DNA from 4 places in the Geodermatophilus sp. SYSU D01119 genome. Region 1 is predicted to be linked to each of the others. Evidence: riboswitches for the same ligand, from Rfam matches in the RefSeq annotation. Region 1 holds a riboswitch; each other region holds the start of a gene.

Region 1 (7,379 bases):
CCGGCCAGCGACGTCTACGCCCTCGGCCTGGTCGGCTACGAGTCGCTCACCGGCCATGCGCCCTTCGACGGCACCAACCCGGTCACCGTGGCGCTCAAGCAGGTGCGCGAGCAGCCCGAGCCGCTGCCCGAGGACGTGCCGCCGGTCGTGCGCTCCCTCATCGACGCGGCCCTGGTCAAGGACCCGGCCGAGCGGCCGCCGGACGCCGACGCGTTCCTCACCGCGGTGCAGGAGACCATCGAGGGGACCGCCGGGGCGACCGCCGTGCGGACGGGGCCGCCGACCAGCCCGGTCCCCGGCCTCCGGCCGGTGGGCGACGGGGACGACGGGGGCGACGACACGGCGCAGGCATCCTCCCGGCGCTCCCGCGCCCTGCTGCTCGTCCCGGTGCTGGCGCTCGTGCTGGCCGGCCTGCTGGCCGTGGTGCTGTGGCCCAGCGGCTCCGGCGGGCAGGCCCCGGCGCAGGCCGCGGAGACGTCCGCGCCCTCCGGCGGGAGCGCCGCCGCGGCGTCGTCGGTGGTGCTGACCGCCGGCGAGCACGTGGGCCGGCCGGTCGAGGAGGTCGCCGCCGACCTCACCGCCCTCGGCCTCACCGTCGCCCGCGAGACCGAGGAGACGACGGCGGTCGAGCCGGGCACCGTCGCGGCGCTCGACCCCGTCGGCGTGCCGCTGCGGGCCGGCGACACGGTCACCCTGTCGGTCGCGGTCGCGCCGCCCGCCGCGTCCCCGGCCGGGCAGGCGCCCGCGGAGGAGACCGCCCCGGCCGGGGAGCAGGCGCCCGCGCCGTCGGACACCGCCGCTCCCGGCGACGCGTCGGGGCCCGCGCCGGCCGCTCCGTCGGGGACCACGCCGTCCGGTCCCGCCCCGTCGCAGCCGGCCGGGTCCGCGGCCCCGCTGCCGGGGGCCGGGGTGTCCGCGCCGGAGGACCCGGCGCCCGAGGGGTCCGGTGCCGCGCCGTCCGAGCCGGTGGAGACCGGGCCGGCGCCGTCGGACCCGGTGCCGTCGGACCCGGTGCCGTCGGAGCCGGTGCCGTCTGAGCCGGTGCCGTCGGACCCGGCGCCGTCGGACCCGGTCGGGCCGTCGCCGTCGGAGCCGGAGGCCCCCGCGCCGACGTCGCCGGGGTCGTCGGCGTCGTCGTCCGCGCCGTCGTCGGGCCCGTCCGGGCCGCCGTCGGCGGTCCCGTCCGCCCCGGACGCCGGTGCGGCCGGCTGACCGGCGCCGACTAGGGTCCTCCGCCATGCCGACCAGGTCGCCGGACGCGCCGGCAGGGACGATCGCGACGCTGGACCTGCCCACCCGGGCGGTGACCGCGCTGACCCGCGCCGGCATCACCGACGTCGCCGCGCTCGCCGGCCTCTCCCGACGCGAGCTCGCCGCCGTGCCGGGCCTCGGGCCGGGGCTGGTGAGCGCCATCCGCCGGGTCGTGCCCGAGCCGCCGGCGCAGTTGCCGCTCCCGACCGAGGACGACGGCGGCCCGGCCTCGCCGGAGATCCCGTCCTTCGCCTCGCTGCGCGACCCGCGCCGGCGCACCGCGTTCGACCTGCTGGTGCCCGAGACCCCGCCCGCGGCCGAGCCGACCACCGGGCGCGCCGAGGCGCCTGCCGCCGACGCCGCCGACCCCGGGGACGACGAGCCCGGGGACGACACGCCCGGGGACGACGACCCCGAGCCGGCGCCCGCGCCTGCGCCTCCGCCTCCGGCGGCGCCCCGCCCGGCCGAGTACGCCGACCTGCTCGCCTTCGGCGTCCGGGTGGCCCGCGCCGCCGTCGCGCTGCCCGCCCGGCTGGCCTTCTGGTCGGTGCGCACCCAGGCCGACTGCCTGCGCCGCCTGCTGGGCTGAACGAGGAGGAACCCGTGTCGCTGCAGCGCCGAGGGATCGCGCGCCGCCGCGCGGCCCTGGTGGGACTGGTCCTCGCGGTCGTCGTCCCCGTCACGACCGCCTGCGGCGGGGGCGACGGGGAGGGCGGCGGGAACGGCGTCGAGCAGACCGAGGACGAGGGTGGCTCGGGCGGCGGCTCCGGCGGCGGGGACGAGCCGGACGAGAACCAGCCGGACGAGAACGAGCCCGGCGAGGACGAGGGTGGCTCGGGCGGCGCCTCCGGTGGCGAGGACGAGCCCGACGAGGACGAGCCCGACGAGGACGAGCCCGACGAGGACGAGCCCGACGAGGACGAGCCCGACGAGGACGAGCCCGACGAGGGCTGAGCCCGCGGGAAACCGCGCGACACGCCGACGACGCGCGCGACACTCGTCACGCCCGGCGGGCGCGCGATTGTCACGGACCGATAACGACGTCTACCGTGGCGCCGTCCGACCGGTCGTCACGTCCCCGCCCGGGGAGTCCGGGCGGATGCCGCCGAGTCGCCCTCCGGGGCGAGCCGGGGACCCACCGCACCACTGGGGTGAATCCCGCGCGGCCGGACGCCGTCCGGTGCGCGGGTAGGGCTGCTTCCCGCCCGAACCCGTCAGCTGACCCGGTAGGCGGCCATCGGGAGAACGGAGAGCCGCCGGATGGCGCGCGCCCTCAGCACCACCGCACCACCCCCGCGCCGGCTCCGCCGCACCGGGGTGCGCCCCCGGATCTGACCGCCCCGGCCGTCCCCGACGCCGGTCCCGCGACCGCCCGGCCCGCCCGGACGCCGGTCGCCGGCCGACCGCGTCCCGCGGACCGCCGGAGCCGCCACGCACATCCGCCACGCCGTGCCCGTCACCGGGCCGCGTGGCCGCACCCCTGGAGCACAGCCCCGCATGGACGCCCCCACCGCCGAGATCCGCACGCCGGAGCCGGCCGCCCCCACCGCGGAGATCACCGTCCCCGCCGCGCCGCGCGCTGCCCGCCGCAGCGCCCGGACCGCCCGCACCGCCCGCCCGGCCGCCCGCCGCTCCGCCGTCCGCCGTCCCGGGCTGCTGCTCGGCGTCGCCGCCGCCGGCGCCCTGGCCGCCAACCTGCTGCTCACCCCCGACCCGGCGGCCGAGGCGCAGGCCGGCACGTCGGGGTCGGTCAGCGTGGCCGCGGCCCTGGGCCTGTCGGCCGCCACGGGGCCCGCCGCCGAGCCGGAGACCGTGCAGCCCCAGGACATCGAGGCGCTCGGCCAGGTCGCCGCCAGCCGCGGCAGCCGCGAGGCCGCCGAGACCGCCGCCCAGCAGGCGCAGGCCGGCGCCGACCAGGCCGTCCGCGACGCGCAGGCCGCCGAGGCCGCCCGCCTCGCCGCCGAGGCCGAGGCCGCGCGCGTGGCCGCCGAGGCGGCGGCCGCCGCCGAGGCCGCGGCCGCCGAGGCCGCCGCCGCGGCGGAGGCCGAGCAGGAGTCCACCGCCGCGTCGTCGTCCTCGTCGTCGTCGTCCTCGTCGTCGGCGTCCTCGTCCTCGTCCTCGTCGGGGACGACGGCCTCGCGCGTGGCCCGGATCAGCAACACCTCCGGCCCGGTGAAGCCGGTGGTGCAGGCTGCCGCCGACGCCGTGGTGAGCAACGTCCCCGGCGCCGCCTCGATCACCCTGGGCGGCACCCGGGCCAGCGCCGCGGATCCGGGCGGGCACCCGTCGGGCCTGGCCCTGGACTACATGGTCATGTCCGACGCCGCCCTCGGCGACGCGATCGTGCAGTACCACATCGACCACTGGGCCGAGCTCGGCGTCGACTACCTCATCTGGGAGCAGCGGATGCTGTCCTCACCGGGCGGGTCGTGGTCGCGCATGGAGGACCGCGGTGGCGTGACCGCCAACCACTACGACCACGTGCACGTCAACTACCAGGGCTGAGCCCCGGACCCGGTCCGCTCAGGCCGGCAGCCAGCGCACCGGGTCCTCGAGCACCGCGTCGAGGGCCCGGAGCGCCGCTCCCGTCGCGCCCGCGGCCGGCGCCGCGCTCCCGGAGTCGACCACCGGCCGCCGCCAGCGGGCCGACAGCACCCGGCGGGCCAGGTGGTCCTCGAGTTGCGGCCGCAGCAGGCCGGTGAGCTCGGCCAGGTGGCCGCCGAGGACGACGGTCGGGATGTCGAGCACGTTGACCACGCCGGCCAGCGCCACGCCGAGCGCCCACGCCGCGCCGTCGAGCGCCGCCCGCGCGGCCGGGTCGCCGGCCTCGGCACGGGTGCGCAGCTCGTCGGGGCCGGCGTCGGCGGGCACCCCGGCCGCGGCGAGCAGCGCCAGCCGGCCGGCGTAGCGCTCCAGGCAGCCGGTCGATCCGCACGGGCAGGCCGGGCCGTCCGGGTCGACGCAGACGTGGCCGATCTCGCCCGCCCAGCCCGAGCTGCCGGTCATCACCCGCCCGCCGAGCACCGCGGCGCCACCGATGCCGATCTGACCCGAGAGGTAGACGAAGTCGCGGTGCGGCCCGGGCCGTCCCGGCGCGTCCTCGGCGACGCTGCGCGCGGCCAGGTCGGCCTCGTTGCCGAGCGCGGGCGCCAGGTCCGCGGGCAGCGCGCCGGCCAGCACCTCCGCGGGGCACACCCGCGACCAGCCCAGGTTCGGCGCGCGCAGGAGCAGTCCGCGGCCGGCGTCGACCAGGCCCGGCAGCGCCAGCCCCGCCCCGACCACGCGGGTGCCCGCGGGCAGCGCGCCGAGCACGTCGGCCGCCAGCCCGCCGAGCAGTGTCAGCGCGGCGACCGGGTCGCTGTCGCGCAGGTCCTCCTCGCGCAGCCGCTCGGCGAGCACCCGGCCGCGCAGGTCGAGCACCCGCACGGCGACCAGCCCGGCGTCGACCTGCATGCCGAGGCCGGCGGGGCGCGCGCCGGGCGCCAGGGGGGTGGCGGGGCGGCCGCGGCGGGCGGCGGGCCCGCGCTCCACCTCGTCGAGCAGGCCCCCGGCGACGAGGTCGTCGACGAGGCGGGCCGCCGTCCCGCGGGTGGTCCCGAGGGCCGCGGCGACCCCGGCGCGGGACAGCTCGCCCGGGTCGGCGCAGACGGCGCGCAGGACCAGTGCGAGGTTGGTCGCGCGCAGGGTCGACTGCCGGGCACCGCTGGGGGTACGGCCGTCGGACACGGGTTGAGGCTAGCGGCCTCCGTCGTTTATGTTCTACGGCAGCACAAAAGCGGTGGCCCACGTCACCCGGACGAGCACCCCGTGCCCAGCGGAAGGAACCCCATGGCGAACCAGCCCACCCGCGAGGACAAGTTCAGCTTCGGTCTCTGGACCGTCGGCTGGAACGCCCGCGACCCGTTCGGCGAGGCCACCCGCCCGGCGATCGACCCGGTGGAGAGCGTCGAGAAGCTCGCCGAGCTCGGCGCCTACGGCGTCACCTTCCACGACGACGACCTGATCCCCTTCGGCACCGACGACGCCGAGCGCACGAAGATCATCGAGCGGTTCAAGCAGGCGCTGGCCGACACCGGCCTCGTCGTCCCGATGGCCACCACCAACCTGTTCACCCACCCGGTGTTCAAGGAGGGCGGCCTCACCGCCAACGACCGCGGCGTCCGCCGGTTCGCCCTGCGCAAGATCATGCGCAACATGGACCTGGCCGCCGAGCTCGGCGCGAAGACCTACGTCCTGTGGGGCGGCCGCGAGGGCGCCGAGGTCGACGGCGCCAAGGACCTCAAGGCGGCGCTGGACCGCTACCGCGAGAGCATCGACACCCTGGCGCAGTACTCCGAGGACCGCGGCTACGGCCTGCGCTTCGCCCTGGAGCCCAAGCCCAACGAGCCGCGCGGCGACATCTTCCTGCCCACCATCGGGCACGCCATCGCCTTCATCTCCACCCTGCAGCACGCCGACCTGGTGGGCGTGAACCCCGAGGTCGGGCACGAGCAGATGGCCGGCCTGAACTACACGCACGGCATCGCCCAGGCGCTGTGGCAGGGCAAGCTCTTCCACATCGACCTCAACGGCCAGCACGGCATCAAGTACGACCAGGACCTGGTCTTCGGCCACGGTGACGTGCTCAGCGCCTTCGCCACCGTCGACCTGCTCGAGCACGGCGGCCCGAACGGCGGCCCGGCCTACGACGGCCCCCGCCACTTCGACTACAAGCCGCTGCGCACCGAGGACCTCACGGGCGTGTGGGAGTCGGCCGCGGCCAACATGCGCACCTACCTGCTGCTCAAGGAGCGGGCCGCCGCGTTCCGCGCCGACCCGGAGGTGCAGGAGGCCCTCGCCGACGCCGCCGTGCCGGAGCTCGCGCAGCCGACCCTCGGCGACGGCGAGTCCTACGAGCAGCTGCTCGCCGACCGCTCGGCGTTCGAGGACTTCGACGCCGAGGCCGCCGGTGCGCGCCGCGGCGGCCAGGTCCGCCTCTCCCAGCTGGCGGTCGAGCACCTCCTCGGCGCCCGCTGATGGCACTGGTCGCGGGGGTCGACACCTCGACCCAGGCCTGCAAGGTCGTCGTCCGGGACGCGGAGTCCGGCACCCTCGTCCGCGAGGGCCGGGCGCCGCACCCCGAGGGCACCGAGGTGGCCCCCGCGGCCTGGGCGGCCGCGCTGGAGCAGGCGGTGGCGCAGGCCGGCGGTCTCGACGACGTCGCCGCGGTCGCCGTCGGCGGCCAGCAGCACGGCATGGTCTGCCTCGACGAGGACGGCTCGGTCGTGCGCGACGCCCTGCTTTGGAACGACACCCGCTCCGCCGGCGCGGCCGCCGACCTCACCCGGGAGCTCGGCGGCCCGCAGGCGTGGGCCGACGCGGTCGGCCTGGTGCCGGTGGCGTCGTTCACCGTCACCAAGCTGCGCTGGCTGGCCGAGCACGAGCCGGCCAACGCGGAGCGCACCGCCGCGGTCTGCCTGCCGCACGACTGGCTGACCTGGGTGCTGGCCGGGGAGCCGGGTCTCGACGCCCTGGTCACCGACCGCGGCGACGCCAGCGGCACCGGCTACTGGTCGGCGGCGACGGGGGAGTACCGCCCCGACCTGCTCGAGCGCGCCTTCGGCCGCACCCCGGCGCTGCCGCGGGTGCTGGGCCCGGCGGAGTCCGCCGGCACGTCCACCACGGGCGCCACGCTGGGCCCGGGCACCGGCGACAACGCCGCGGCGGCGCTGGGCCTGGCCGCCGAGCCCGGCGACGTCGTGCTGTCGGTGGGGACCTCCGGCGTGGTGTCGATCGTGTCGGAGGTCCCGGCCGCCGACGCCACCGGCGCGGTCGCCGGGTTCGCCGACGCCACCGGCCGCTACCTGCCGCTGGTGGCCACGCTCAACGCCGCCCGCGTCCTCGACGCCACCGCCCGGCTGCTCGGCGTCGGCCACGACGAGCTGTCCCGGCTCGCCCTGTCGGCCCCGGCCGGCGCCGGGGGGCTCACGCTCGTGCCCTACCTGGAGGGCGAGCGCACGCCCGACCGCCCGACGTCGACCGGCGCCCTGCACGGCCTGACGCTGGGCACCTCCACCCCCGCGCACCTCGCGCGCGCCGCGGTCGAGGGGCTGCTGTGCGGCCTGGCCGACGGCCTCGACGCCGTCCGC
Region 2 (7,379 bases), on a different contig from region 1:
GGAGAGCGGCCGCCGGCCGGGTAGGGGACGGCGGTGCCCGACGCCACGCCCCTCCCCGACCTGCTCGACGAGCTGCTGCGCACCTACGGCCCCTGCGGCGAGGAGGGCGCGGTGCGCGACGTCGTCCGCCGCGAGCTCGAGCCGCTCGCCGACGAGGTGACCGTCGACCCCGCCGGCAACCTGGTGGCCCTCCTGCACGGGACGGACCGGTCCGCACCGCCGGTCCGGGTGGCCGCGCACCTCGACGAGCTGTCGATGATGGTCAAGCGGGTGGAGCCCGACGGCACGCTCCGGGTGACCTCGCTCGGCGTCATGTACCCGGGCAACTTCGACCTCGGTCCGGTCGCCGTCCTCGGCCGGCGGGAGACGCTCACCGGCGTGCTCACGCTCGGCTCGGAGCACACGACCACCGACTCCACGCGCATCTGGGAGACCAAGCCCGACCAGGGCGACAAGGCCATGGACTGGTCGCACGTGTACGTCTTCACCGGGCGGTCGGCGCGGGAGCTGGCCGACGCCGGCGTGCACCCCGGCACCCGGGTCTGCGTGCACGCCGACAAGCGCGGGCTCACCCGCTTCGGCGACCACCTCGGCTCCTCCTTCGTCGACGACCGGGCAGCGCTGACCGCGCTGGTCGGGACGGCCCGCCTGCTGCGCGGGCGCCCGCACGCCGACACCTACCTGCTCGCCACCACCAGCGAGGAGATGGGCGGCATCGGTGCCGGCTGGGCGAGCCGCACGCTGCCCGGCGAGCTGACGATCGCCCTCGACGTCGGTCCGGCCGAGCCCGAGTACCAGGTGACCGTCGACGGCGGGCCGGTGGTCGCCTACGCCGACGACGCCGTCGTCTACGACCGCCCGGTCGCCGACGCGCTGGTGGACGTCGGCCGCGAGCTCGGCCTGGACCCGCAGACGGCGGTCTGGCAGTCCTCCGACTCCGACGCCTCCCGGGCCGAGGCCACGGGCCAGACGGCGCGCGCGGCGCTGGTCAGCCTGCCGACGCTGAGCACCCACGGGTACGAGGTGCTGCACTCCGGCACGGTCGACCGCACCGCCCGGCTGCTCGCCGCCTTCCTCGCCCGCCCGCTGCCCCCGGTCGGCTGACGGTCAGCCGGCCACGCGGCGGATCCGCACCGGCCCGCGGGCGGTGGCGACGTCGACCACCGCGCCGCGCTGGGTCACCTCGACCTCGCCGCGGGCGGCGAGCCGGCCGGCCACCTCCCGGGCCTCCGGCACCAAGCCGCGCCAGCCGTCCGGATCGACGGCGCGGGCGGCCTCCGACGGGCAGATCGTCGCCCCGGGCGCGCGGGCCTCGAGCAGCGCGCCGATCGCGCGCTCCAGGGCCGCCGTCGTGTCCCCGGCCGTTCCCTCCACTCCTCCACTGTGCGCCGTTTCCGCAGGTCGCGCCCGCGGGTAGACCCTCGGCCATGGCCAAGGACACCCCCGTGGGGACGTTCGGCAAGGGCAAGCGCGGGATCAGCACGCTCGGCTGGGCGGTGCGCGGCGCGGCCGCCGGGGCCGCGGGCACCACCGCGCTCAACGCCGTCACCTACCTGGACATGACCGTCCGCGGGCGCGGCACCAGCTCGACGCCGGAGCAGACGGTGGAGGCGCTGGCGCGGAAGGCGCACGTGCCGATCCCGGGCGACGAGGAGCACCGGTCGAACCGGATCGCCGGACTCGGGCCGATGACCGGGCTGGTCGCGGGCATCGGCGTGGGCGTCGTCGTCGGGCTGCTGCGCGCCTCCGGCTTCCGGTCCCAGCCGCTGGTGGGCACGCTGCTGACCACGCTCGGCGTGCTCGTCGCCTCGAACGGGCCGATGACCGTGCTGGGCGTCACCGACCCGCGCACCTGGTCGGTCACCGACTGGGTCAGCGACGTCGTGCCGCACCTGGCCTACGGCGCCGTCGTCAAGACGACGATGGACGCCTTCGACCGTCCCTGACGGAGGACCACCCTTCCCCCCACGCCTCGCACGCTCGGCGCGGGCCCCTGGAGGGTGGCCGTTCCATCAACTCACCGTCCAGCCGCGCTCGTCGACGCCGCCGGGCACGGGCGCGGCGGGGTCGTAGGGCGTGCGCGTGAAGACGAACGTGCCGACGTCGAGGTGGTCGGCCGCGATCGTCAGCGTCTCGCCGGCGTAGTAGCCGTCCAGGCCGACCCACGTGCCGTCGTCGCGGCGGCGGAACCGGCTGGCCCGCCCGCTGCGGCCCGGCAGCGGCCCGAGGTGCAGCAGCCCGCCGGCCACCGCGCGCAGTGCCAGCGGCGCCGGGCCCCAGTACCAGATGCCCAGCTGCTCCAGCGGCACCGGCGGCTCGGCCGGGCGCCAGGCGTCGACGACGCGCGGCTCGGCGGCGCGCAGGTCGGCGAGCAGGCCCGGGACGAGCGCGGAGTCCAGCCCGCTGGTGGTGTTGGCCAGCGACACCCCGCCGGTGCCCTCCTCGCGGTCGACGAACACGCCGGCGAGGAAGCCCGGCATCGAGCCGCCGTGCCCGGTGAGCGTCCGCCCGTCGACGCGCAGCACCTGCAGCCCCAGCCCGTAGGACGACCAGGACGGCGAGGACGGGTCGACGCCGGCCGGCACCGCCATCTCCTCGAGGGTGGCGGGCGACAGCACGTCGCCGGTGTCGCCGAGCAGGAAGGCGGCGAAGCGGGCGAGGTCGGCCAGGGTGGCCCACAGCTGCCCGGCGGCGGCCATCACGCCGGCGTGGTGCTCGGGCTCGGGCAGCGCGACGTCGGCCCACGGGTGCACCGCCCGGCCCTGCGCGGCACGGCCGGAGGGGCGCGGCGTCGTCCGGGTCATGCCGAGCGGGGCCAGCACCTCGGCGGTGACGACGTCGTCCCAGGAGCGACCGCGCGCCCGCGCGACCAGCTCGCCGAGCAGGCCGAAGCCGAGGTTGGAGTAGTGGAAGCGCCGGGCCTCCCCGAGGACGACGTCGCCGCCGTCGAGGGCGAGCTCCTCCAGTGAGCCGCCGGGCACCCGCTCCCACCAGCCGCCGGGGCTCTCGGCCGAGGCGCCGGCCAGGTGCGACAGCAGCTGCCCCACCGACCGGTCGCCGAAGGGCGTGCCGGGCACGTGGTCCTCGAGCGGGTCGTCGAGGCCGAGCCGGCCCTCGTCGCGCAGCCGCAGGACGGCGACGGCGGTGACGGTCTTGCTGATCGAGCCGAGCCGGTACTGGACGTCGGTGTGCGGCTCGGCGACGTCGCCGCGGCCGGCCGACCACGCCAGGCCGCCGTCCCGGACGACACCCGCCACCAGGCTCGGTGCCCGGCCGTCGCGCTGCGCGCGTGCGGTGCGGGCGAGCAGGGTGCGGGCGGTGGCGGGCAGCACGGGCTCGGGCATGCCCGGAACCGTAGGTCAGGCGCGGGCGGGGACCGCCAGCCGCCCGGTGCGCACGGCCCAGCGCTCGAAGACCACGGTGGCCAGCGGCGGGATCGACGCGACGAGCGCGAGCAGCGCCGTCCAGCGCGACCAGCGCAGCACGCGGGCGGCGACCAGCGTGACGAGGACGTAGGCGACGAACACCGCGCCGTGGACCGGCCCGAAGACCTGCACGCCCACCTCGGAGGTCTCGGGCACGTACTTCACGTACATCCCGGCCAGCAGGCCCACCCAGGACAGCGCCTCGGCGACGGCGACGACGCGGAAGGCGAGGGCGACGGTGCGGGGGTTCATCGGTGCGGTCCTCGGGTCCGGGGGCGGGTCGGTTCCGGAGGGTCCAACGCGGCGGGGCGCCCGGGTGTCCCGGACGGGGGTGTGACCTGGGTGGCAGGGTCGGGCCCGTGCGGGGTCTGGCGCGGCGCGAGTTCTGCCTCGTGCTGCTGCGCCGGATGGCCGACCTGCGGCCCGACCTCGTCGCCGCCGCCCTGCCGCGGCTCGGGGCCACCCGCGCGGAGGCGCACGCGGCGCACACCCGGTGGCAGGCGCTGCACCACGCGCCGCGGGCGCCGCGCGGACTGGCGCTGCGGGCCGCCGTCCTCGGGCCCGCGGAGCGCGTCGAGGTGCGCCCGTTCGGCGACCTGGAGCTCGACGTGCGGCACTGGCCACTGCCGCTGTGGCCGCACCTGCGCTGGGAGGTGGTGTCCACCGTCGAGGGCGCGGTGCTGCACGAGCACCTGGTGCGCGCGCCGGACTCCCCGGTGCCGCCTGCGGCCGACGGGCGGCTCCGGGTGTGGGAGCACGTGGTCGCCGACGTCAGCGGCCTGCCCGGCGCGGAGGAGGCCGACCCGCAGGTGGTCACCCGCTGGGAGGTGCGGCTGCCCTCCGGCGACACCGCGGCCTTCGTGTGGGGGCTGCTGCAGGTCGTCAGGAGGCAGCGGCCGTAGGCCTCGGGTCGGGACGGCCACCCCTCAGGGGCCCGCGCCGAGCCTGCGAGGCGTGGGGGGAGGGGTGGTCCTTCACCCGATGCGGCGGGCGCCGGCGTAGCCGCCCATCGAGTCGACGCTCGCGACCTTGACGACGTCGCCCGACGTGGGCGCGTGCACCATCTGGCCGTTGCCGATGTAGATGCCCACGTGGCTGACCGGGCTGTAGAAGAAGACCAGGTCGCCGGGCTGCAGGTTGGCGCGGGAGACCGCGGTGCCCATCTGCGACTGCATGCGGCTGGAGTGGGGGAGGCTGATGCCGGCGGCGCGGAAGGCGTACTGCGTCAGGCCGGAGCAGTCGAAGGAGCCCGGGCCGCCGGCCGCCCACACGTAGGGCTTGCCGCGCTGGGCCATGGCGGTGGCGACGACGGTGCCGGCGACGCCGCTGGCCGGCGCCGCGGCCGGGGCGGCGGAGGACCCCGAGGAGGACGGGGCGGTAGAGGAGGCCGGCGCCTCCTCGCGCTCCTCGTCGCGGCTGGCGCGCTGCTCCTCGGCGGCGTGCGCGGCCGCGGCGGCCTCGAGGGCGGCGCGCTGCTCCTCGGCGGTGAGCCGGGCGAAGTCGGCCTGGTAGTCGGCGATCTGGCTCTCGAGGTCGGCCTGCTGGGCGGCGACGGCGTCGTACTGCCGCTGCGCCTCGGCGGCGTGCTCGGCGGCGGCGGTCTGCGCGGCGGTGGCGGCCTCGGTGGCGGCCGCGGCCTGGCCGAGCAGCTCGCCCTGGTAGCCGGCGACGCCCTGCAGCAGCGTGACGCGGTTGACGAACTCGTCGGCGTCGGCGCTGGTCATGAGCGCCTGGAGCGGGCCCATGCTGTCGCCGGTGTAGGCCGAGCGGGCGATGCCGACCACCTGCTGGCGGGCGGCGTCGACGGCGGCCTGCGCCTGGACGAGGGTGGCGGCGGCGGCCTCGGCGGCGGCCTGCTGGGCGCTGAGCACCTCGCGCGCCTCGTTGAACTGCTCGGTGACGACCTCGAGCTCGTGGCCGCGGGCGGCGACCAGCTGGGCGGCCTCGGCGGCGGTGGCGGGCTCCTCGGCCTGCGCGGGGACCGCACCCAGGCCCAGCCCGATGCCCAGGGCGCCGGTGAGGGCGAGGACGGCGCGGCGGCAGCGGGAGCGGCCGGTCGCGGGCATGCCGGGGACAGACGTGCGCAGGGACGCCACGCGCCAGTTCTCCTCTTCCCAGGCCGCCTACCGGGTTAGCTGACGGGTTCGGACGTGGACTCGCCCGGCGCGTGCGGGCACGCGCTACACCCCAGGACTGCGGTGGGTCCCCGGCCCGGCCTCCCCGGAGGGCGACCGGCTCGACGGCGTCCTCGGGGTGTCACCCAGGTTGGTGACGGAGCGCCCCGTTGGACGTACTGAGAGTAGGGGCCGTGACCGCGCCGTGACAACGGTTTCTTGTAATTACATGGCTCACCCCCGCGTGTCCCCGGCGCCAGGACGCCGGACCCCGCCGGTTTGGGACGGCCCCGGGACGTGTAGGAGTCTGCTCATGTCCTCCTCCACCCGGATGCGCCTCGCCCGCCCGCTCGTCGTGCTGGCCCTCCTCGGCTCCCTGACGGCCTGCGGCGACAACACCGACTTCACCCGCGGGCCGACGAACTGCGACTCCAGCGGGGAGAACGCCAGCAACGAGAACGACGCCAGCTGCCAGGAGACCGGGGTCAACCCGGGCAACGACGCGCCCACCACCGACGACACCTCCGACGACTGATCGTCTCCCCGAGGGGCGCGCGGACGCGGCGGCTGGTGGCGTGACCCGGTGAGCCCGGGACGGACGTGGACGGCGGCCCGGCTGCGCGCGGAGTCGCGGGGACTGCTCGGCAGGGCCCGTCGGCTGCTGCTCGGCCGCGACCTCGCGCTGATCGCCGCCGGGCTGACGTTCTACGCGGGCATCGCGGTGGTGCCGCTGCTGCTCGTGGCGGTGCGGCTCACCGCCCTGGTCACCTCGCCGGAGGAGGTGCGCGCGCTCAGCGCCCGGCTGGCCGAGCTGCTGCCCACCCCGCTGGGGGCGCCGGAGGCGGTGGAGCGCCTGGTCGCGGCCGGGGTCCGGGTGGACCTGCTCGGCTTCGTCCTGGCCCTGCTGCCGCTGTCGCTGTACGGGGAGGGCCTGCGGCGGGCGCTCCTGCGGTTCAGCCAGCGACGGGAGAACCTCACCGCCTGGCGGGGGCGGCTCTCGGCGCTGCCGCTGGTCGTCGTCACCCCGCTGCTGCTGTACCCGCTGCTGCTCGCCGCCCGGGTCATGGCCGACCTGGCCCGGGAGGACGGCGTCGGGCCGGCGCTCGGCCGGTTCTTCGTCGGCTACTACACGGTCCTGTTCGTGCTCACCGTGCCGCTGCTGTGGGGCTTCGGCGTGGTGGCCGGCGGCCGGCACCGCCGGGGCGCCCTGGTCGGCGGCGCGCTGTTCACCGCGGCCTGCCTGTCGGGGTTCCTGCAGGGCTTCGTGCTGTTCCTGTCGCTGCCGCTGGACCTCGGCGCGCCGTTCGGCGGCCTGGACGCGGTCGGCGCCGTGGTCGCCATCGGCCTGTGGCTGTTCATGCTGCACCTGGTGCTGCTCAGCGGCTGGCTGCTCACCCAGGCGCTCGACGAGCGGCTCGGTCAGCCCGCGGGCTGGCCGGGCCACCCGCCGCCGGCACCGGGCCAGCCGCCCTCGGGCGCGGGGGCGCCGGGCGCCGGCGGGCCGGGGGCTGGTTCCCCGGGCGGCGGGCCGGGTGCGGGTTCCTCGGGAGCGGGGGCCGGCCCGCCGGGCCCGGGCGCGCCGGGGCCGGGCGCCGGCGCCGGGTCCGCGGGCGGCGGCTCGGGCTCGGGCGCGGGCTCCACGTAGTCGCTGCCGTTGCTCACCAGGATCGACACGACCTGGCCGGGCACCGCGCGGCCGCCCCGCGGCGGGCTGGTGCCGAGCAGCGTCCCCGGCGCCTCGTCGCTGTCGACCCGCACGGTCCTCGGCTCGAAGCCGGCGTCGGTGAGCGCCCGCTCGCACGCGCGGACGCTCGAGCAGCCGGGCACCGGGCGGGTGTTG
Region 3 (7,379 bases), on a different contig from region 1:
GCACTGTTCGACCGGCTCGTCTACGGCAAGCTGCGCGCCGCGCTCGGCGGGCGGTGCCTCGGCGCCATCTCCGGCGGCGCCCCGCTCGGCGAGCGGCTCGGCCACTTCTTCCGCGGAATCGGCGTCACCGTCTTCGAGGGCTACGGCCTCACCGAGACCACCGCCGCCGCGTCGGTCAACCACGAGAAGGCGCTGCGCATCGGCACGGTCGGCCGGCCGCTGCCGGGTGTCTCGTTCCGGATCGCCGACGACGGCGAGATCCTCATCCGCGGCGGCGTGGTCATGCGCGGCTACTGGAAGAACGAGCAGGCCACCGCCGAGGCCATCGACGCCGAGGGCTGGTTCCACACCGGCGACATCGGCGAGATCGACGCCGACGGGTTCACGAAGATCACCGGGCGCAAGAAGGAGATCCTGGTGACCGCGGGCGGCAAGAACGTCGCCCCCGCCGTCCTCGAGGACCGGCTGCGCGCGCACCGGCTGGTCAGCCAGTGCATCGTCGTCGGCGACCAGCGGCCGTTCATCGCCGCGCTGGTCACCCTCGACGCCGAGGCGCTGCCGCTGTGGCTGGAGTCGAAGGGCAAGCCCGCCGACACCCCGGTCGGGGAGCTGGTCGACGACCCCGACATCAAGGCCGAGCTCGACGCCGCCGTCGCCGACGCCAACCGGGCCGTCTCCCAGGCGGAGGCCATCAAGAAGTACCGGGTGCTGGCCACCGACTTCACCGAGGAGAACGGGATGCTCACCCCGAGCCTCAAGCTGAAGCGCTCCGTGGTGGTCAAGGAGTTCGACGCCGAGGTCGAGGCGCTCTACAGCCGCTGACCTCGCAGGCCCCGGCGAGCCCCCTCCCGCACCGCGCGGGAGGGGGCTCGCGCCGTTCCCGGGACTCGCGGCGTTCCGAGGGGCCCCGGTCAGGGGCCGAGCAGGGCGGCGAGGTCCGCGGCGATCGTCGTCCACGACCAGCGCCGCTCCACCCACGCCCGCCCGGCGGCGCCCATCGCCCGGGCCCGCGCCGGGTCGTCGAGCAGCGCGCTCACCGCGGCGGCCACCGCCTCCGGGGACCGCGGGTCACGCACCACGGTGCCGGACTCGCCGTCGAGCACCGCCTCCGGCGCCCCGCCCGACGTGCCGGCCACCACCGGCAGGCCGCACGCGGCGGCCTCCAGGTAGACCATCCCCAGGCCCTCGACGTCCAGGCCGCCGCGGCGGGTGCGGCAGGGCATCGCGAACACGTCGCCGGCGGCGTAGTGCTCGGGCAGCCGGTCGGTCGGCACGGGGCCGGTCAGCACCACCGCGTCCCCGAGGGAGCGGGCCGCCCGGCGCAGCCGGGCCTCGTCGGGACCGCCGCCGACCAGCAGCAGCCGCGCGCCCGGGTGCCGGGCCAGCACCCGCGGCCAGGCGGCCACGAGCACGTCCTGGCCCTTGCGCGGCACCAGCCGGGACACGCACACCACCACCGGCGCCTCCCCCAGCCCGTACCGGCGGCGCACCGCGGTCCCGTCGGCGGCCGGGGTGAACCGGTCGACGTCGACGCCGGGTGAGAGCTGCGCGAGCCGCGCGCGCCCCTCGAGCGCCGGCGCCAGGCGGCTGCGGGTGTACTCGCTGATGTAGGTGACGACGTCGAGGCCGCCCGCGATCCGCTGCACCAGCTGCCGGGCGACGGGCAGCGCGACCCACCCGGTCTCGTGCCCGTGCGTGATCCCGACCAGGCGCCGCGCCCCGGCGGCCCGCAGCCCCGGCGCCAGCAGCCCGAGCGGGGCGGCGGCGCCGAACAGGACGGTGTCGCACCCGTGCCCGGCCACCAGCGCCGCCGCGGCCCGGGCGGCGGCGGGGGTGGGCAGGAGCATCGACGTCCGCTGCCGCACCACGGGGTAGGGCAGTTGCGCGTCGTAGGCCTCCCAGCCCGGCGAGCGGGAGGCGAGCACCACGAGCGACTCCGGCGGGCGGCGCTCGAGCAGCGCGGCGACGAAGGTCTGGATGCCGCCCTGCCGCGGCGGGAAGTCGTTGGTGACGACGAGCGTGCGGCTCACCGGCCGCCCAGTCCGAGCCAGTCCTCCGCCATCGCCACCCGCTGGGCCGTCGTCGGGTGCGAGCCGAAGAACCACTGCCAGGCCGCGGGTGGGCTGGGGTCGGAGAGGTTGGTCTCCCCCAGCCGCTGCTGCATCGCCACGAACGCCGCGGCGTCGCCGGTGAGGTCGAGGGCGTGCAGGTCGGCGCGCGCCTCCACGTGCCGCGAGACCAGGTTCTGCACCGGGGTGGCCACGAGCGTGCCGACGGCGACGAGCAGCAGCACCAGCGGAACGACCCGCGGGTCACCGGCCGACTCCGCGCCCGCGCGGCGCAGCAGGGGCGCCCAGGACAGCAGCCAGCCGAGCAGGGCCACCGCCCCGGCCGCGCCCAGCGCGCCCATCAGCGTGCCGGTGAGGACGTCGTCGGTGGCCACGTGCCCGAGCTCGTGGGCGACGATCGACTCGATCTCGTCGTCGGGCACCTCCTCGAGCAGCGTGTCGTAGAGGACGACGCGGCGCGTGGAGCCGAAGCCGGACACGTAGGCGTTGAGCGACGTCGTGCGGCGGGAGGCGTCGGCGACGAGGACGTCCTCGACCGGCGTGCCGCTCTCCTCGGCGAGCTCCAGGACGTCGGTGCGCAGCTGCCCGGCCGGCAGCGACGCGAAGCTGTTGAACGCCGGCTCGATCACCACGGGGTAGAGGAAGGAGCCGGCCACCACGAGCGCCGCGGCGCCCGCCGAGGCCCACGCCCACCACGTCCGCGGCGCCCGCCGGGCCAGGGCCACCAGCGCGAGCAGCCCCAGCGCGGTCAGGCCGGCGTCGATGGCGGTGTTCACGGCGACGTCGCGCAGCCACAGCCCCCACGAGCGGGTGGACAGGCCGTAGCGGTGCCGGACCACCTCGCCGTACGCGCTGATCGGCAGCGTGGCCAGCCGTCCGGCGAGCAGCAGGACGACCGTGCCGGCCAGCACGGTCAGCGGCCAGCGGCGGCCGTCCGCGCGGCCGAGCGCGCCGACCAGCCGGCTGCCCAGGCGGGTCAGCCCGAACAGCGCCGAGACGGCGAGGCCGAGCAGGAGGTTGGCCAGCGACGCGGGCCGCAGGTCGGCGGCGAGCGCCTCGGCGCGGCGCACGACCTCGGCGGGCAGCCCGGCGTCGTCGGTGACCGGGGTCGCCCCGCCGGGCGGGGTGGGCAGCACCGTCCACGGCGTGCGCACGGCGACCACGACGACGAACGCCGCCCCGAGCACCCCGGCGACGACGAGGGCGGCGCGGCGGGCGCTCCACCGGCGGGCGGCCGCGGGACCGGTGCGGTCCTCCTGGCGGGCTCCGCTCACCCCGCCGCCCAGCTCACCCGGCCGATCCTAGGCGCGCGCCGCGCCGGGCGGCCCGGCCCCCGGGAGCACCGGACCCCGGACGCAGCGAGGGCCGGCGACCCGGATCGGGTCACCGGCCCTCGCTGGTGGGGTGCTGCCGTCAGGCGATGCGGCGCATGGCGGTGATGCCGCCCATCGAGTCGACCGGCACGACCTTCACCGGCACACCGGAGGTGGACGCGTGCACCATCTGGCCGTTGCCGATGTACATCGAGACGTGGCTGACCGGGCTGTAGTAGAAGATCAGGTCGCCCGGCTGCAGCTGCGACCGCGAGACCGCGGTGCCCATCTGCGACTGCATGCGGCTCGAGTGCGGCAGGCTGATCCCGGCCGCCGCGTAGGCGTACTGGGTCAGGCCCGAGCAGTCGAAGGCGTTCGGCCCGCCGGCGCCCCACACGTAGGGGTCGCCGACCTGCGCCAGCGCGGTCTGCACGGCGGCCTGGGCGGCACCGCTCCCGCCGCCGGCCGCGGCCACCGCCGGAGCGGGCTCGGACGTCGCGGCCTGCGCCGCCGGGGCGCTGGCGCCGGTGCTGCCGCCGGCCGCCGCTGGAGCCGCGGGAGCTGCGGCCTCGCCGGCCTGCTGGGCGGCCAGTGCGGCCTCCTGCTGGGCGGCGGTGAGCGCGGCGAACTGCTCCTGGTAGTCGGCGATGTCGTCCTCGAGCTGCGCCTCCTGGGCGCTGAGGTCGTCGAGGGTGCGCTGCGCGTCGGCCTCGGCGGCGTCGGCGTCGGCCTGGGCCTGCTGGGCCGCGGCGGCGGCCTCACCGACGCGGGCGAGCACGTCGGTGGTGTGGCCGGCGATCTGGTCGAGCGTGGCCAGCGAGCTGACGAACTCGTCGGCGGAGTCGCTGGTCATCAGCAGCTCGAGCCCGGCGAAGGTGTCGTTGCCGCCGGTCCACGCGGTGCGGGCGACCTCGCGGATCTGCCCGTCGAGGGCCTGCAGCTGCACCTGGGCGTCGGCCAGGGCGCGGTCCGCGGCCTCGGCGGCGGCCTGCTGCTGCGTGAGCACCTCGCGGGCCTCGTTCACCTGCTCGGAGACCGCCTCGAGGCGGCGGCCGGCGTCGGCGGCGAGCTCGGCGGCCTGCTCCGGCGTGGTGGCCTGCTCCGGGTCGGCGAGCGCGGCGCCGGGGAGGAGCGTCACGGTCAGCGCGGCGGTGGTGCCGACCAGCGCGACGCGGCCGAGGAGGCGGCGGCGGGAGGGGCGGTGCGGCCCTGCGACACGGGCGGTGGTGCGGGACGCGGACTGTTCTCGGGCATGCCCCAGGGAGGGGCGGGGGGTCGCCACGGGCGGCGGCTCTCCGTTTCTTCCTCAGCAACCGCCTACCGAGTTAGCTGACGGGTTCGGGCTGGGAAGACGTGCCCTATCTCTGGACCCCGGCGGACCGGCGCCCGTGAGAACTCACCCCAGTGCTGCGGTGGGTCCCCGGCTCACCTCGCGCACACCCGGGGGTGGCGTCCGGTGACTCGGCGGTGACCGGCCGAGGTCACCTCGCAGTGGGTGACGACCACCCGGCCGGACGCGGCCACAGTACGGACGTGATGCAGTTGTGACAAACGCGGACCCCGGGAACTGTGAGAACACACACGGTGAGCAGCCGCGCCACTCCGGTGCGTACCCGTCCGCGCTGTCACCTGCGTCTCAGCCGGTGCGGCGGCGCCCGCCCGGACGGGACTCCCCCGCCGGACGGTGACGCAGCGGAGGCACCAGGCCGCCGTCGGCCAGGGCGCGCACGGCGCGGCGCTCGACGTCGTCGAAGTCGACGACCACGCCCGGCCGGGGCGCGCCGGCGTCCGCCGCGGTGCGCGCGGTGGCGGCCGGGACCGGCGGCACCGGCAGCAGCACGGGCTCGGTGCCCAGCTCCGCCGGCGGCGCGCCGAGCAGCACGGTGACGACGCAGTCGGCGCAGCCGGTGCCGCGCAGGGTGCACGAGTCGCAGTCGATGAGCATGGCGGTGTCCCTCCGGTGCCCCGCCGCGCGCCCGGAGGGTGCCGGGCGGCGGGCGGGACGGGTCTCCCTGTCGGTTGCGCCGCACGCTAGGGACGGCCACCGACAGTCCGGGCTCAGCTGCCCGCGTACTCCCAGTGCCAGGGCTCCTCGCGGCCGTTGCCCGGGTCGGCCCAGGTGGGGTGCAGCCAGCCGAAGCGGCCGGCGTTGGCGACCATCCACGCGTACTGCGGGGTGCCGAAGGTGTCGATGCCGCCGCACAGGTCGACCGCGAGGCCCCAGCCGTGGTTGCTGGTGCCCGGCACCGCCGCCAGCGCCGGCTTCTCCCCGTAGAGCCGCACCTGGGAGGCGTAGGTCCGGTAGGAGTCGGTGATGCAGACGGGCCGGCCGAAGGCCGCCGCGTAGGCCGCGCTCATCGCCCGCCAGGCCGCGGCGGCGTCGCAGCGCAGCGCGTGCGAGCCCACGCCGATCGGGCACAGCGCGCTGGGCGGGATCAGCCCGTTGGGGTAGCCGCCCCAGGACCGGGCGCCGTCGAAGCTGGGCGGGTAGACGGTGTTGCCGCACTCGACGCGCAGCGCGCCGCCGGTGGGGGCCGGCGGGACCACCTCCGCGCGCGGGCCGAGGCTCGGCCGGCCGAGGTGCAGCACCTGGTCGGCCGGCAGCCGGCGGACGACGACCGCGCCGGCCCGCCCGTCGGCGGCCAGCATCGTCTGCCCGTCGAGGGCGATGCCCACGTGCCCGAGCCCCGACTCCGGCGTCCCGAGGAACACCAGGTCGCCGGGGAGCACGTCGGCGAGGTCGACCGGCGTCGTCACCGCGAACAGCCCCGCCTGGTCGACCGGCAGGTCGATCCCGGCGTCGCGGTAGACGGTCGAGACCAGCGACCCGCAGTCCCAGGAGTCCGGCCCGGCCGTGCCGGGCGCGTAGGGCCTCCCGAGGGTGTCCATGGCCGCGGTGACGGCGGCCAGCGTCTCCGCCGGCAGCACCAGCAGCGACGTGGGCTCGCGCGGGAGCTGCGCCGCGCCGCGCTGGGCGCCGCCCGCCGCGGCCCCGACCGGCACCAGCCCGCCGGGGAGCCCGGCGACCGGGTCGCGCAGCGCCGACGCCGGCGGGGCGGTGATCCCGGCCGCCGCGAGCTGGTCGAGGTAGGCCCGCCAGTTGGCCGCCGTCTGCCGGTCGACGTCGGCCTGCTGGCGCTGCAGGTCCGACAGCTGCCGGTCGACGTCGCCGAGCGCCACGTCGAGCTCGTCGGTGACCGCCTCCGCGCTCGCCTGCAGCTCGGCCACCTGGCCCGACAGCTGGTCGGCGCGCTGCTGCGCCTCGGCCAGCGCGGCCTCGGCCGTCGTCTGCTCGGCGACCGCCGCCCGGCGCTGCGCCTCCGCGGCACCCACCGTCGCGGCGGTGTGGTCGTCGACGGCCTCGAGGTAGCCGATGGCCGCGACGACGTCACCGGGGTCGGCGCCGCTGAGCAGGACCGACAGCGGCGTCAACGTGCCGCCGTCGCGGTAGGCGGCCGAGGCGTAGCGGGCGACGACGGCCTGGTGGCGGGCCAGCTCCTCCTCCGCGCCGGCGACGACGTCCCGGGCGGCGTCGGCGTCGGCCTGCGCGGCGGCCAGCGCCTGCTGCGCCGCCTGCACCTCGGCCTGCCGCTGCTGCAGGTCGGCCTGCACCTCGGCGGCGCGCTGCTGCAGGCGGTCGAGCGCCGCGCTGTCGAGGGTGCCGCTGGTGCCGCCGGGCTGGTCGCTGGGTGCCGCGGCCGCCGGGCCGGCGAGCGTGACGGCCAGCACGAGGGCCAGCACGAGGGCAGGCACCGGGGCAGGCACCGGGACGAGGGCCGCGGCGCCGGGCGACGCCGCGCCGCGCCGGCGGGAGCGCGCACGCATCGGACCACCCTCACTGGACCGGACCCCCCTGGTCCGCCGCGCGATCGTCGTCCGGGCCGTGCCGGTGCCGCAACCGGTGCGGGCGCGGCTCCCCCGCCCGGGCGAGGACACGCCGGGCGCCGCGCCGGGGAGCCCGCCCGGGACCCCGTCCGGCGCCTCCCCCGGCACCCCC
Region 4 (7,379 bases), on a different contig from region 1:
ACCTCGCTCATGGCCGCCGGTGACCGCGGGGTGGACTTCGTGACGATCGATGGCGGCGAGGGCGGCACGGGCGCCGCGCCACTGATCTTCACCGACTCGGTGTCGCTGCCCTTCCAGCTCGGCTTCGCCCGCGTGTACTCGGCCTTCGCCCGCCGCGGGCTGGCCGAGCGGGTCACCTTCGTCGGCGCCGGGAAGCTCGGCCTGCCCGACAACGCCGTCGTGGCGTTCGCGCTCGGCTGCGACATGGTCAACATCGCCCGCGAGGCGATGCTGGCGATCGGCTGCATCCAGGCGCAGAAGTGCCACACTGACACCTGCCCCACCGGCGTCGCCACCCAGAACGCGTGGCTGGCGCACGGGCTGGACCCGCAGCGGAAGTCGGTGCGGCTGGCCAACTACGTCGCCACGCTGCGCCGCGACCTGCTCAAGGTCGCCGAGGCGTGTGGCGTCGAGCACCCCGGGCTCATCGACACCGGCTCGGTGGAGGTGCTCACCGGGCGGACGGCCTCGACGCCGCTCGGTGAGGTCTACGGCTACGAGCCGGGGTGGGGGCTGCCCTCGGCCGCCGACCGCGCGGAGGTCGTCGCGCTCATGACGGCCGAGGCACCCCAGGGCGGCTCGGCGCCCCCGTCGGAGCACGCGCAGGGCTGACCCCGGCCCCCTGCAGGGGCCCGCCACGAGCCTGCGAGTGGTGGGGGCAGGGGGTCCTTCCGCTATGCCTCGCCGCGGAGGAGCTGCTCGAAGGAGGGGACGTCGGCGAAGGGGTCCACCGGCCGGGCCGACGCCGGCCGGCCGGTGACCAGGTCGGCCAGCTCGCCGGCCGCGCGGGTGATCCGGCCGCTGAGCTCGGCGCTGTTGCCGTCGCCGCCGGCCCAGTCCTCGCTGGCCGCGAACACCGCCGTCGGCACCGTCACCGCCCGCAGGTAGGCGAACAGCGGCCGCATCGCGTGCTCGAGCACGAGCGAGTGCCGCGCCGTGCCCGCGGTGGCCGCCATGAGCACGGGCTTGCCGGTCAGCGCGTCCTTGTCGAGCACGTCGGCGAAGGACTTGAACAGTCCGCTGTAGGAGGCGGTGAACACCGGGGTGACGGCGACGACGCCGTCGGCCCCGGTGACGGTCTCGACGGCCGCGCGCAGCGCCGCGTTCGGGAAGCCGGTGACGAAGGCGTCGGCGAGGTCGCGGGCGTGCTCGCGCAGCTCGACGACCTCCACCGTGGCGTCCTCGCCCCGCTCGCGCAGGGCGGCGACGGTCGCGGCGGTCAGCCGGTCGGCGAGCAGCCGGGTCGACGACGGCGTCGACAGCCCGGCGCTCACCACGGCCAGCGTGCGGGTGGTCATGCGGGGACCTCCTCGGCGGTGCGCCCGGTGACGTCGTCGCCGGCGGCGTGCACGGTCGGGTCGACCGCGCCGCCGCGCGCGGCGACGCGCGAGGCGTGGGTGGGGGCGTCGGGCACGTGCGCGGGCTTGACGGCGGCGAACTCGCGGCGCAGCACCGGCACGACCTCCTCGCCGAGCAGGTCGAGCTGCTCGAGCACGGTCTTCAGCGGCAGGCCCGCGTGGTCGATGAGGAACAGCTGGCGCTGGTAGTCGCCGACGTAGTCGCGGAAGCCGAGGGTCCGCTCGATCACCTGCTGCGGGGAGCCGACGGTCAGCGGCGTCTCGCGGGAGAAGTCCTCGAGCGAGGGGCCGTGGCCGTAGACCGGCGCCTCGTCGAAGTAGGGCCGGAACTCGGTGACGGCGTCCTGCGAGTTCTTCCGCATGAAGACCTGACCGCCGAGGCCGACGATCGCCTGGTCGGCGCGGCCGTGGCCGTGGTGCTCGAAGCGCGAGCGGTAGAACTCGACCATCCGCTGCGTGTGCTCCTTCGGCCAGAAGATGTGGTTGGAGAAGAAGCCGTCGCCGTAGTAGGCGGCCTGCTCGGCGATCTGCGGGCTGCGGATCGAGCCGTGCCAGACGAACGGCGGGACGCCGTCGAGCGGCCGCGGCGTGGACGTGAAGCCCTGCAGCGGGGTGCGGAACCGGCCGGACCAGTCGACGACGTCCTCGTCCCACAGCCGGCGCAGCAGCGCGTAGTTCTCGACCGCCAGCGGGATGCCGTTGCGGATGTCCTGGCCGAACCACGGGTAGACCGGGCCGGTGTTGCCGCGGCCCATCATCAGGTCGACGCGGCCGCCGGCGAGGTGCTGCAGCATCGCGTAGTCCTCGGCGATCTTCACCGGGTCGTTGGTGGTGATCAGCGTCGTCGACGTCGACAGCTGCAGCCGGCTGGTCTGCGCGGCGATGTAGGCCAGCGTGGTGGTGGGGGAGGACGAGAAGAACGGCGGGTTGTGGTGCTCGCCCAGGGCGAAGACGTCGAGCCCGACCTCCTCGGCCTTCTTCGCGATGGTGACCACGTCCTGGATCCGCTGCGCCTCGCTGGGCGTGCGGCCGGTCGTGGGGTCGGTCGTGATGTCGCTGACCGTGAAGATCCCGAACTGCATCTCGTCCTCCATCTAGTTGAGAGCGCAACTACGGTACCGTCTGCAACGCCGTGCGCCCGCAGGCATTCCCCAGGTGCGCGTGACCGTGCCGTGACCTTCCCGTCGCGTTCGGTGACCGGTCCGGCACGGCCGGATGTCCCCACTCCGCAGCCGTCCGCAGGGCCCTCCCGGGCCCGGCCCGCCGGCTCCCGGCGGTGGGAGCCTGTGATCACCGTCTCCGGTCCGCCGGGACGGGCCGGGTCGGACGCGCACCGAGGGGGAACCGGGATGGCGCAGCAGGATCAGGGCACCGCCCAGCAGCGGGCGGAGGACGGGGCCGGGCCCCGGCCGGGCGGTGGCCTGGACGGCCTGCTCGGCACGGCTCCGGTGTTCACCGGCGCCGTCCGCGGCTACGACCGCATGCAGGTCGACGCGTACGTGGACTGGGCCGAGACCGAGGTGCTCGTCCTGCGCCGCGAGAACGACCACCTGCTCACCCGCTACGCCGCCGTCTCGGCCGACCTGCAGGCGGCGCGCGCCCGGCTGTCCTCGCTCGTCCGCGAGCGCGACGCCGCGCCCGGGCCCGAGGAGGCGCGGGCTCTGTACGAGCGGGCCGAGCGCGAGGCCGCGGCGCTGACGGCCGCCGCCGAGGAGGAGGCCCGGCAGGTCCTCGACGACGCGCGGACCGAGGCCGCGGCCCGCCTGTCGGGCGTCGCGGAGATGCGCGAGGCGGTCGCGGCGTTGCGCGAGCAGACCCGGTCGGAGGCCGCGGCCGTCCTCGAGGCGGCCCGGCGGGAGGCCGACGGCCTGCGCCGCGCGGCCGCCGAGGAGCGCGACCGGCTGGACCGGGAGGCCGCCGAGGCGCGTGCCCGGGCCGACGCCGAGGCGCTCGAGCGGCGCCGCGCGCTGGAGTCCGAGCTCGCCCCGCTGTACGCGCGGTGCGAGCAGGCCCGCGAGTGGCTGCGCCGGCTGACCGGCCAGCTCGACGAGGCGCTCGCCGTCGTGGCCGGGGCGCTGCCCGGCGACGTCGCCGTCCTCGCCGACCGCCGCGAGTCCGCCGCCGCGGACGGCCCGGCCGCCCCCGCGGACGGCACCGCCGCCGCCGACGGCGGTGCGTCGCAGCTCACGGTGCTGCAGGGCGGCAGCCGGCCCGAGGTCGCGGCGGCCTCCTGACCGGCGCGGACGCCCGTCCGGCGGGGTCCCGCGGGACCCCGCCGGCCTCGGCCGTCCCACCGGCATCTCCGGTCCCGTGTTGTCACGGACCGGTAACGACGCCTACCGTGGCCGCGTCCGGTCGGTCGTCTCGTCCCCACCCGGGGAGCCTGACCGGACGCCGCCGAGTCGTGTCCGCACCCGTGGGCGCGAGCCGGGGACCCACCGCAGTCCTGGGGTGAATCGCACCCCGGCGAGCACCCGCTCGCCTGGTGCGTAGGGCTTCTTCCCGCCCGAACCCGTCAGCTAACCCGGTAGGCGGCTTCCGGAAGGAACGGAGAGTCTCCGCATGCCCGCCTCCGGGCCTCCCCGGCCCGCAGGTGCAGCCGCGCGCGCGATGCGCGCCCCCGCGTCCGCCTGACGCCGGCTCCCACCTGCCTGCCACCGGCGCCCCGCCGCCGGGACCCGTGGACCGCGACATCCGCCAGACCGCGCAGCGCCGCCCCTGACCGGGGCTGCCGCGCACTCTCCCTCGGAGCACCCACCCCCTCATGCGTTCCCGTACCCGCACCGCCGCCGCCGACGCCCCCGCGACCGTCGAGGCCTCCGCCGTCGACAGCACCGCCGTCGAGTCCGTCACCGAGAGCACCGACACCGCCGTCCTCGACGCCGTCCGGCCCGCGAGGGCCCGCCGGGCCCGCCGCAGCTCCCCGCCGATGGGCCCCCGCCGCCCCGCGCTGCTGCTCGGCGCCGCGGCCGCCGGCGCGCTCGTCGTCGGCGTGCTGTCCGCCAGCAGCCCCGCCGCCTCCGCCGGCACCGAGACCGTCAGCGCCTCGGTGAGCGTGGCCGAGCAGCTCGGCATCCCGCAGCAGCCGGCCGGCTCCGCGACCGTGGTCGAGCAGACCGACCTCGCGCCGCTGGAGGACCTCGCCGCCTCGCGCAGTCAGCGCTCGGCCGAGGAGACCACCGCCGCCCAGGCGCAGGCCGCCGCCGACCAGGCCGAGCTCGACCGCCGCGCCGCCGAGGAGGCCGCGCGGATCGCCGCCGAGCAGGAGGCCGCCCGCCGCGCCGCCGAGGAGGCCGCCCGCGCGGCCGAGGCCGCCGCCGCCGAGCAGGCCGCCGCCGCGGCCGCCGCGCAGCAGCAGTCGACCTCCGCCGCCGCCCCGGCGCCGGCCGCCTCCGCCGCCCCGGCCGCCCGCGGCTCCTTCAAGGAGTACGCGATGAGCAAGGTCGGCAGCGGCGAGCAGTTCTCCTGCCTCGAGAGCCTGTGGGGCAAGGAGAGCGGCTGGAACCCCAACGCGCAGAACCCGAGCAGCACCGCCTACGGGATCCCGCAGTTCCTCGACTCCACCTGGGCCAGCACCGGCATCGCCAAGACCTCCGACGGCTACCGGCAGATCGACGCGGGCCTGATCTACATCGAGGAGCGCTACGGCTCCCCGTGCGCGGCCTGGGCGCACTCCCAGTCGACCGGCTGGTACTGACCGGCACGGTGACGGAGGCCGGTACCCGGGTCGTGCCCGCGGGGTTCGTCCGTGCGCACACCCAGGTCCGGCGTCCGTCGCTGGTCCCGGAGGTGCGGCTGCACGTCGCCGACGACGTCGTCGCCCTCTGGGAGGCCATGGAGGACGCCGCCGGCGGCGCCGGTGAGGCGCCGCCGTTCTGGGCGGCCGCCTGGCCCGGCGGCCAGGCGCTGGCCCGCGCGGTGCTCGACGGCGCGGTGCCGCTGGCCGGCCGGCGCGTGCTCGACCTCGGGTCGGGCAGCGGCCTGGTCGCCGTCGCCGCCGTGCTCGCCGGCGCCCGCCACGTGCTCGCCAGCGACGTCGACCCGTTCTCCCGGACGGCGGTCGGCGTCAACGCGGGTCTCAACGGGGTGGCCGGCATCAGCGTCACCGGCGACGTGCTCGACCGCGAGCCGCCCGCCGTCGACGTCGTCCTGGCCGGCGACGTCTGCTACGACCGCGAGATGACCGAGCGGGTGCTGCCCTTCCTCGACCGGGCCCGCGCCCGGGGCTGCGAGGTGCTGGTCGGCGACCCCGGCCGCCCCTACCTCCCGCACGAGCGGCTCGAGCCGGTGCTCGCCCTCGACGTCCCCGAGACCGAGGGTCCGGGGCTGCGCCGCACCACCGTCTGGCGGCTGCCCTGACCCGCTGCGGCTAGCGTCCGCGGCGTGCGCCCCTTCGACTTCAGCGGCACCGCCGTCGTCACCGGAGCCGCCAGCGGCATCGGCGCGGCCCTGGCGCCGCAGCTCGCCGCCCGCGGCACCGACCTCGTCCTGCTCGACCGCGACGGCGACCGGCTCGAGCGCGTCGCGGCCTCGGTGCGGGCCGCCTCCCCGGCGCGCACGGTGGACACCGTCGTCGCCGACCTCGCCGACGCCGGGCAGGTGCGCGGGGCCGCCGACGCCCTCGTGCGCGACCACCCCGCGACGACGCTGCTCGTGAACAACGCCGGCGTCGCGCTGGCCGGCCGGTTCGACCAGGTGACCCTCGAGGAGTTCGACTGGGTCCTCGACGTCAACCTGCGCGCCGCCGTCCGGCTCACCCACGCCCTGCTGCCCACCCTGCGGGCGCACCCCGGCGCGCACGTCGTCTGCGTGTCCAGCCTGTTCGGGCTCATGGCGCCGGCCGGGCAGGTGGCGTACGCGACGAGCAAGTTCGCCGTCCGCGGGTTCGCCGAGGCGCTGCGCCACGAGCTCGCCGACGACGGCGTGGGCGTCACCAGCGTGCACCCCGGCGGCATCGCCACCCGGATCGCGGAGACCGCGCGGCTGGGCAGCGGCGTCGACCCGGTGGAGGCCGCGCGGGGCACCGCCGAGTTCTCCCGGCTCCTGCGCTACCCGGCCGACCGGGCCGCGCGGCGCATCGTCGAGGCGGTCGAGCGCCGCCGCCCGCGGCTGCTCATCGGCGCCAGCGCCGTCGTGCCCGACGTCCTCGTGCGGCTCGCGCCCGGCTCCTACGGGCGGGCCCTGGCCGGCGCGGCGCGGCTGGCCGGCCTCCGCCGCGGGGCCTGAGCCCGCCGGTGGCCGTCCACGTCGGCACGTCGGGCTGGAGCTACGACCACTGGGACGGCGTCCTGTACCCGCCGGGGACCCCGCCGCGGGACCGGCTGGCGCACTACGTGCGCCGGTTCGGCACCGTGGAGCTCAACGCGAGCTTCTACCGCTGGCCGCGCACCGCCGCCTTCGCCTCGTGGCGGCGGCGGCTGCCCGAAGGCTTCCAGCTGTCGGTCAAGGCCCCGCGCGGGCTCACCCACGCGAAGCGGCTGTACGGCCCCGAGGCGTGGGTCGAGCGGATGACCGCGGCCTGGCACGAGCTCGGCCCCCGGCGGGCGGTGCTGCTGGTGCAGCTGCACCCGGCGGCGGCGCGGGACGACGCCCGGCTCGCGTACTTCCTGGCGCTGGTGCCGCCGTGGATGCGGGTGGCCGTGGAGTTCCGGCACCCGAGCTGGCACGACGAGGCCGTGTTCGGGCTGCTGGAGCGGCACGGCGCCGCCTACTGCGTGATGAGCGGCGCCGGACTGCCGTGCGTGCTGCGCGCGACCGCGCCGTTCGTCTACGTCCGGCTGCACGGCCCCGACCCGGCGCACCTGTACGCCGGCTCCTATCCCGACGCCGACCTGCGCTGGTGGGCCGACCGGATCGGCGAGTGGGCCGGGCAGGGCCGCGACGTCTACGCCTACTTCAACAACGACGGCCACGGTCACGCCGTGCGCGACGCGGAGACGCTGCGGGCCCTGGTCGGCTGAGCGCGGGCCCGCCGCTGCCGCG

The links. A riboswitch is a leader RNA that binds a small molecule or an ion and turns the genes downstream of it on or off. The one in region 1 is predicted to bind cyclic di-AMP.
Region 2: another riboswitch for cyclic di-AMP. It lies ahead of ACI79X_RS08795 (C40 family peptidase); the one in region 1 lies ahead of ACI79X_RS02970 (hypothetical protein).
Region 3: another riboswitch for cyclic di-AMP. It lies ahead of ACI79X_RS16110 (C40 family peptidase); the one in region 1 lies ahead of ACI79X_RS02970 (hypothetical protein).
Region 4: another riboswitch for cyclic di-AMP. It lies ahead of ACI79X_RS05235 (aggregation-promoting factor C-terminal-like domain-containing protein); the one in region 1 lies ahead of ACI79X_RS02970 (hypothetical protein).

The regions. Positions count from the first base shown of each region.
Region 1 covers NZ_JBJGYL010000003.1:57,292-64,670, forward strand. The annotation lists gene ACI79X_RS02955 (protein kinase domain-containing protein) at 1-1,212, shown strand, start outside; gene ACI79X_RS02960 (DNA-directed RNA polymerase subunit alpha C-terminal domain-containing protein) at 1,238-1,840, shown strand; gene ACI79X_RS02965 (hypothetical protein) at 1,855-2,205, shown strand; cyclic di-AMP (ydaO/yuaA leader) riboswitch at 2,345-2,500, shown strand; gene ACI79X_RS02970 (hypothetical protein) at 2,749-3,756, shown strand; gene ACI79X_RS02975 (ROK family transcriptional regulator) at 3,775-4,977, opposite strand; gene xylA (xylose isomerase) at 5,080-6,267, shown strand; gene xylB (xylulokinase) at 6,267-7,379, shown strand, end outside.
Region 2 covers NZ_JBJGYL010000008.1:184,113-191,491, forward strand. The annotation lists gene ACI79X_RS08760 (Lrp/AsnC family transcriptional regulator) at 1-24, shown strand, start outside; gene ACI79X_RS08765 (M42 family metallopeptidase) at 34-1,104, shown strand; gene ACI79X_RS08770 (DUF3253 domain-containing protein) at 1,108-1,374, opposite strand; gene ACI79X_RS08775 (hypothetical protein) at 1,428-1,946, shown strand; gene ACI79X_RS08780 (serine hydrolase domain-containing protein) at 2,013-3,344, opposite strand; gene ACI79X_RS08785 (DUF3817 domain-containing protein) at 3,360-3,677, opposite strand; gene ACI79X_RS08790 (hypothetical protein) at 3,785-4,327, shown strand; gene ACI79X_RS08795 (C40 family peptidase) at 4,400-5,521, opposite strand; cyclic di-AMP (ydaO/yuaA leader) riboswitch at 5,529-5,665, opposite strand; gene ACI79X_RS08800 (hypothetical protein) at 5,853-6,074, shown strand; partial or broken gene ACI79X_RS08805 (YhjD/YihY/BrkB family envelope integrity protein) at 6,123-6,941, shown strand; partial or broken gene ACI79X_RS08810 (penicillin-binding transpeptidase domain-containing protein) at 6,959-7,379, opposite strand, start outside.
Region 3 covers NZ_JBJGYL010000021.1:24,561-31,939, reverse strand. The annotation lists gene ACI79X_RS16125 (AMP-dependent synthetase/ligase) at 1-822, shown strand, start outside; gene ACI79X_RS16120 (glycosyltransferase family 4 protein) at 912-2,030, opposite strand; gene ACI79X_RS16115 (M48 family metalloprotease) at 2,027-3,343, opposite strand; gene ACI79X_RS16110 (C40 family peptidase) at 3,483-4,520, opposite strand; cyclic di-AMP (ydaO/yuaA leader) riboswitch at 4,681-4,859, opposite strand; gene ACI79X_RS16105 (hypothetical protein) at 5,019-5,327, opposite strand; gene ACI79X_RS16100 (NlpC/P60 family protein) at 5,441-7,207, opposite strand.
Region 4 covers NZ_JBJGYL010000005.1:79,402-86,780, forward strand. The annotation lists gene ACI79X_RS05215 (FMN-binding glutamate synthase family protein) at 1-651, shown strand, start outside; gene ACI79X_RS05220 (FMN reductase) at 714-1,337, opposite strand; gene ACI79X_RS05225 (LLM class flavin-dependent oxidoreductase) at 1,334-2,479, opposite strand; gene ACI79X_RS05230 (DivIVA domain-containing protein) at 2,747-3,631, shown strand; cyclic di-AMP (ydaO/yuaA leader) riboswitch at 3,783-3,947, shown strand; gene ACI79X_RS05235 (aggregation-promoting factor C-terminal-like domain-containing protein) at 4,162-5,094, shown strand; gene ACI79X_RS05240 (class I SAM-dependent methyltransferase) at 5,103-5,756, shown strand; gene ACI79X_RS05245 (SDR family NAD(P)-dependent oxidoreductase) at 5,781-6,623, shown strand; gene ACI79X_RS05250 (DUF72 domain-containing protein) at 6,632-7,357, shown strand.